Regions from separate parts of the Exiguobacterium alkaliphilum genome, predicted to be linked through region 1. Evidence: riboswitches for the same ligand, from Rfam matches in the RefSeq annotation. Region 1 holds a riboswitch; each other region holds the start of a gene.
The links. A riboswitch is a leader RNA that binds a small molecule or an ion and turns the genes downstream of it on or off. The one in region 1 is predicted to bind S-adenosylmethionine.
Positions count from the first base shown of each region.

Region 1 (2,267 bases):
GGGAGGAGCGAACGCCTTCATCAAGGCGATGATGTTGTCCTCGGCCGTGATGGTCCCGTCGAAATCGCAGAGGATATGGACCGTCATCGCGTCGTCCACGCTTTCAATGCCGTCTCGAGCTCGGTCGTCTGGCCGTCTCGTTGTCCGAGGACGTGCGCGATGGCCTGTTTGAACGCCCGGGCCCCGGCTGCGGCGCCGTCTGGGTGTCCGTGGATGCCACCACCGGCATTGATGACGACATCGGTTCCGAAATCACGGATGATGTCGGGAACGAGCCCTGGATGAATCCCGGCTGACGGGACCGGGAGAATCGCTTTTCTTTCGCTCGGTTCCGCGCTTACATCGCGGATGAGGAGCGCCTCGTCACGCGGCGTCGCGAGCGATCCATACGGCGATGGAAAGAGCGTCAAGTCGGCACCGGCGAGTCGAGGAAGCTTCCCGAGTAGGAGTGCATGGCTGATTGAACCGGTCAAGGCGCCGGCGAACGCCGGGTGCGCTAAAATCGGCACGTTCACGTCCGGGTCTTTCGCCAGCTCACGCAAGGTATCGAGCCCGTATGTATAGACGTTGAAGAGGAGGGCCGTTGCCCCAGCGTCAATCAACCGTAGCGCTTGGTCACGTAACGTGAACACCGGTCCGCTTAGCGTGACGGCGTACAGGGCACGTTTTCCGGTCGCCTCGTAATGCTCGTCTAAGACGGTGCGGCCGATCTGCGCCCGCTCAAGTGAAGGGGTGAGCGGATTGTCATATAAAATCTCGTCGTCTTTGACGATATCGATGCCCCCGTCGAGCTGGTCACGGAGCTGTGCTTCTAAAAAGGTCAAGTCTCGGCCGATGACCCCTTTGAAGATGCTCATGACGAGTGGCCGGTCGTAGACGCCGAGTAGCTGACGGACGCCTTCTGTCCCGAACTTGGCGCCGGGAAACGTGTCGCGCAACGCTTCAGGTAAATCGAGGTCGACGAGCCGGACCGAGTCGTCGAGTGATAGCTTTCCGAACGTCGTCGTCAAGATGGATGAGAAGTCCGCACTGACGTTATGGAGCGGGTAGCGGATTTTGAAGCGGCTCGTCGTTTCCGTATGTGACGTCGAGACGACTTCGGCGCGATACGCTTGTAACTGTGCTTGTTCTAGGTGTGGTAAGTCTGTCCACGTGCCGACGGTCAACTCGAGCGCGATTTTCGCGGCGAGGTCGGCCACGCGGTCCGTACGGTTAATTTCATAAGTGGCGATGATGCCCATGTTCGTTCCTCCTTCCGGTCAAACAAAAAATGACCCCATGCCGAGGCAAGAGGTCATCATAAAAAATGAACTCTTATCTCTCAGCGTCTGCTGCAAGAATTAGCACCGTGCCCAATCGGGTCGGTTGCTGCGACATCATCGGGCTTGTCCCTCCGTCTGCTCTTGATAAGAATATGATTTGAAGTTGTGAAATTTAATTGAATTTTTGCACAGAATCGTCACAGCGTCAATTCCTTTTTTGAAATTTTTTTATTTTAGAAATTTGTTTCCATATATGCAAACAAAAAGTGACTCGATGCTCAAAAAAACAGCGTTGACAACCAGGGCGTCGACTCCGTAATATTCAGCTCATAGTCACACAAATCGAATAACACACTCTTATCGCGAGTTGGCAGAGGGAATTGGCCCGATGACGCCGCAGCAACCGACCAGTACGGCACGGTGCTACATCCACCAGACGAATGTCTGAAAGATGAGAGGAACAACCAATCTGGCTGTGCCTCTTTCTCGCGGAGAAAGGGGCTTTTTTTGTGGAAATCATCGAAAGGGGAAATAGACATGGCATATCAACCATTTACTGAACAGACGGTCGTCGACCACGTCCGGGCACTCGGACTGATTGAAGAAGGAGGGATCGCCCAATGCGATGAGATTGGGGACGGAAACTTGAACCTCGTCTTCCGCATCCGTCAAGGCGAACAGCGTCTTATCGTCAAACAAGCGCTCCCGTATGTGAAAATCGTCGGGGAAAGTTGGCCGCTCACGCTTGAACGGGCCTGGATCGAGCAGCTCGCGTTGCGTCAGTTCGCAGAAGTCGTGCCACGTTTCGTGCCGAACGTGCTCGGGAGCGACCGGACGCTCGCGTACACGATTTTAGAGGACTTGTCCGATTATGAAATCGTCCGCACCGGTTACCTCGAAGGGAAGACGTATCCTGAACTGGCCCGTCACGTCGGTGAATTTTTAGGCGAGACGTTGTTCGCCACGTCCGACTACGCGGCCGGTCCAATCGAGAAGAAGCGGAAG
Region 1 is NZ_CP073101.1:621,262-623,528, forward strand. Features, by position in the region: gene KB235_RS03360 (2-hydroxy-3-keto-5-methylthiopentenyl-1-phosphate phosphatase) at 1-87, opposite strand, end outside; gene KB235_RS03365 (2,3-diketo-5-methylthiopentyl-1-phosphate enolase) at 84-1,241, opposite strand; SAM riboswitch class I at 1,312-1,413, opposite strand; SAM riboswitch class I at 1,617-1,720, shown strand; gene mtnK (S-methyl-5-thioribose kinase) at 1,800-2,267, shown strand, end outside.

Region 2 (2,267 bases), 680 kb from region 1:
ACGTTTGCCGAACAGTGCATCGAGAGGACGTGTTGCTCCGGGAGCAGGAAGTTCATGACAGAGAAGATTGATTTCTTGATTTCACCACCGTACTCTGTTCCCCCGATCAGAATCGTACGTTTGGCGAATGAGACGAGAATGAACGTCTCGGAGTTCGTGCCGTCGACAGCCGGATCTGCCTTATAGCTCGGTGCATAGATGACCGTGAACGGGTCGAACGCACCTTTTGTCGGCCATTCACGAAGGAACAGTTGCTTCGCGAACAAGCTGTGCCATGCATATTCTGTGATGGCGCGAACCGGAAGCGTGTAATGCTCATCCGCACCTGCTGACGCTTCAAGATAGTAGAGCTTTTGTTTTTGCTCAAGATGGGTGAGCACCTTATCGAGCAACGCTGTGAACTTCTCTTCGGCGATCGGTTGGTTGACCGGTCCCCAGTCGACTAAGTGATTGCTGACTTCATCTTGCACGACGAATTTGTCTTTTGGTGACCGGCCTGTGAATTTGCCTGTACTGACAGATAAAGCCCCGTCTTTCGTCAGCACACCTTCCCCGTTTTGAATGGCTTCTTCCACCAATTCTGGAACCGTCAAGTTCCGTTTCACGTCGGCACCGTTAATTAATTCTTCGATTTTCAGGAGCGTTGTCGCCATCCCGAATCCCACCTTTCCCCTAAATAGATGTGGATGAAATCCGCATACTTCCGCAGTTAATTAGTATGACGTTTTTATTATATGTGACACACTAATTAAAAACAAGCGTTTCTTCACTTTAACAAGTAAGCGCTTTCTTACATTGTCATTCTAACATATTCTGTACCAGGTCATAGAACAAAATCGGAAACCGTCATAAAAATGTTTGTTATTTCACAAACATAACTATTTGCCCGTTCGTGAAAAGTTTTACGAATTCGGTCGATACGCTTGACAGAACGGTACGTCATTTATATGATGGTGTTCGTAACGGATACTCTTATTCTGAGCGGTGGAGGGAACAAGGCCCTACGAAGCCCAGCAACCGTCCGACGGAAATGTAGTCGGAAAAGGTGCTATCCTGAAGCGAAGCGTAAGCTTCGAACGATAAGAGGGTAAGGAAGAACGATTCAACCTTTCCCATTGAACGTGGCGAAAGGTTTTTTTCATTACCGTCCCAAAGCAACGCGTAAGGGGAACGAGTACCGTCCACACATCACCCTTATTATAGGAGGTTTTTTGAAATGTCAAACTTGAACCGTCGACTTTTCACTTCGGAGTCCGTCACTGAAGGACACCCGGATAAAATTTGTGACCAAATCTCAGACTCGATTTTGGACGCGATTTTAGCAGAAGATCCAAACGCCCGCGTTGCGGCTGAGACGTCTGTCACGACAGGTCTCGTGCTCGTAGCTGGTGAAATCACGACATCGACATACGTCGATATCCCGAAAGTCGTCCGTGAAACGGTCCGTGAGATCGGTTATACACGCGCGAAATACGGCTTTGATGCCGAGACATGTGCTGTCTTGACGTCAATCGACGAGCAGTCAGTCGATATCGCCCAAGGTGTTGACCAAGCGCTCGAAGCACGTGAAGGTCAAATGACTGAAGAAGAACTCGATGCAATCGGTGCAGGGGACCAAGGTCTCATGTTCGGTTATGCAACGAAAGAAACGCCTGAACTCATGCCGCTTCCAATCTCGCTCGCACACAAATTGTCACGTCGTTTGGCGGAAGTCCGCAAAAACGGCACGCTCCCTTACCTCCGTCCGGATGGTAAGACGCAGGTGACAGTCGAGTACGATGAAGCGAACAACCCGGTTCGCATCGACACAATCGTCATCTCGACGCAACACGCCGAGGAGATCACGCTCGAGCAAATTCAAGCCGACCTTAAGAAACACGTCATCGATGCGGTCATCCCGACTGAACTAATCGATGCGGAGACGAAATACTTCATCAACCCGACTGGCCGTTTCGTCATCGGCGGACCACAAGGGGACGCAGGTCTCACAGGACGTAAGATTATCGTCGACACGTACGGTGGATACGCACGTCACGGTGGCGGCGCGTTTTCTGGTAAAGATCCTACGAAAGTTGACCGTTCTGCAGCATACGCGGCTCGTTACGTGGCGAAGAACATCGTCGCAGCTGGCCTCGCGGACAAAGCAGAAGTTCAACTTGCATACGCAATCGGTGTCGCACACCCGGTATCGATCGCGGTCGATACGTTCGGCACTGGTAAATTGAGCGAGACCGAGCTTGTAGAACTCATCCGTGAGAACTTCGACC
Region 2 is NZ_CP073101.1:1,299,560-1,301,826, forward strand. Features, by position in the region: gene pckA (phosphoenolpyruvate carboxykinase (ATP)) at 1-653, opposite strand, end outside; SAM riboswitch class I at 970-1,086, shown strand; gene metK (methionine adenosyltransferase) at 1,217-2,267, shown strand, end outside.
Region 2: another riboswitch for S-adenosylmethionine. It lies ahead of metK (methionine adenosyltransferase); the one in region 1 lies ahead of KB235_RS03365 (2,3-diketo-5-methylthiopentyl-1-phosphate enolase).

Region 3 (2,267 bases), 610 kb from region 1:
CGATCGTCGTCGCGTCTAAGATGAACTGGAGCGACGGAAAATACGGCAAGATGGCTTTCGTCAATTCACCGAGCAATGCGCTCGGAATGAGGGCGATCAAAATGGCAAGGCTGAGTCCGTTCAATACGTTCATCAAGAACTGTTTTCCGGTAAGTCGTTCTTCCGTCATGTCTTCTTCACCTATCCTTCTCTTTTACTGTTATGTACAAAAGCATTAAAGTTATTGACCATACTATGCCTCTTTCGGACGCACGTCAACCAGAAAAATGGAAGTATTCAGAATTTTTTCAAATCGAGCACAACTTTTGAATGTCGGGACGAAGCTTCTTATAATCAGGAGAGAGGTGAGAAATATGGTGACAGACGGATTGTTATATATATACGCCCCAATGTGTGGTACATGCGCCGTGGCCGAGCGGATGCTCACGGTCGTCGAGGCGGTCGATCCTAATTTAAAGATTGAAAAACGCGATGCGAACTTCATCCCAAACGAGCTGGAAGCGTATCAAGTGATGAGCGTCCCGGCGCTCCTGAAGCTTGAAAATGGCCAAGTGACCGATCGAATCTATGCGTTCCAAAACGTGCAACACGTGCTTTCCTTCGTCAAGTGACGGAGGAACATTAGAATAATCTGAAAATTTTAAATAATCAGTTGACACAGAAAGTTCACGAATGGTATATTCATTACAACATCTTACTTGAACACAAAAATAGGACGCGATTTACTCGCAATCAAGACGTTCAGGCATCGCCGAACCACCCGCTTACGCGATTTTGAAGTGGACCTTCCCTTCGATTGTCCCCCAAAAAAATCAAGCGAAGGAATACAGACCGCGTAGCCGTTCGGTACATGTCAGGATTGGGTGATTGACGAGTAACATCCCCCATATTAAGGATGAATGCTCTGATCGGGCAAAAGGGGTTCATCTATGGGTTGTCCTTCCTGTGACTCAAGGTGCTACGTTCTGTGTCGTCTTCGGACGGCACCTTTTTTTATTTTTTCGCATAAAATAGTTTGACATGAAAATAATATGTCGCTATGATAAGGCTAATCGAATATACAACACTCTTATCAAGAGAGGCTGAGGGACTGGCCCTATGACGCCCAGCAACCGCGGAGCAATCCGAAATGGTGCTAATTCCAGCAAGGTGTATACCTTGGAGGATGAGAGCAATCGTTGTCCGTACCGATAAAGTACGCACGTTTGCTCAAACGTGCGTACTTTTTTTGTTGTCAGGAGGGAAAGGGATTGATTCAACTACGCAATGTGGCCAAATGGTTCGACACGAAAAACGGTCGAGTCCAGGCGGTCGATGATGTGTCGCTTACAATCGAAAGCGGCGAAATTTTTGGAATTATCGGATATTCAGGGGCAGGGAAGTCGACACTCATTCGACTCCTTAACCGGCTCGAGTCACCTTCGAGCGGCACGATCGAGGTGGCCGGGAGTGAATTGACGAAGCTTAGTCCAAAAGAGTTACGAGGGGTTCGCAAAAACGTCTCAATGGTGTTCCAACACTTCAATCTACTCTGGTCGCGCACGGTCGCTGAAAACATCAGCTTCCCGCTCGAACTTATCGGGGTACCGGCAAGCGAGCGGAAACGCCGCGTCACCGAACTCGTCGAACTTGTCGGGCTCGCCGGACGTGAAGACAGTTACCCATCACAACTATCGGGTGGTCAAAAGCAGCGAGTCGGGATTGCCCGTGCGCTCGCTACGAATCCAGAAGTGCTCCTCTGCGATGAAGCGACGAGCGCGCTCGACCCGAAGACGACCGACTCGATTCTCGAGTTACTCGTCGACATCAATAAAAAGCTCGGCTTGACGATTGTGCTCATCACGCACGAGATGCATGTCATCCAAAAGATTTGTCATCGCGTCGCGGTCATGGAAGCAGGGAAAGTCGTCGAGATCGGGCAAGTCGCCGACGTGTTCCAACATCCGGAACAACCGATCACAAAAGAGTTCGTCAAACAGATCGGCGCGGTCGACGACATGTCGCTCACGTTCGAGCATTTGAAGGCGCGCTATCCGAGTGGTCAAATCGTCAAGCTCAAGTTCTTGAACGAGACGGCCGAACAGCCGATTCTCTCAGACGTCTTGAAGACGCATGATATCGGCTTCAACATCATCGGCGGGAACGTGACGCAGTCACAAGTCGGCGCGCTCGGGACGCTATTTATTCAACTGATCGGAGAGCCGGCTGAAGTCGAGCGGGCCATCGCCTCAATCCGATCGCAGGCAGTGGAAGTGGAGGTGGAGAAC
Region 3 is NZ_CP073101.1:1,229,996-1,232,262, forward strand. Features, by position in the region: gene KB235_RS06400 (PTS sugar transporter subunit IIC) at 1-169, opposite strand, end outside; gene KB235_RS06405 (thioredoxin family protein) at 354-611, shown strand; SAM riboswitch class I at 1,067-1,172, shown strand; gene KB235_RS06410 (methionine ABC transporter ATP-binding protein) at 1,251-2,267, shown strand, end outside.
Region 3: another riboswitch for S-adenosylmethionine. It lies ahead of KB235_RS06410 (methionine ABC transporter ATP-binding protein); the one in region 1 lies ahead of KB235_RS03365 (2,3-diketo-5-methylthiopentyl-1-phosphate enolase).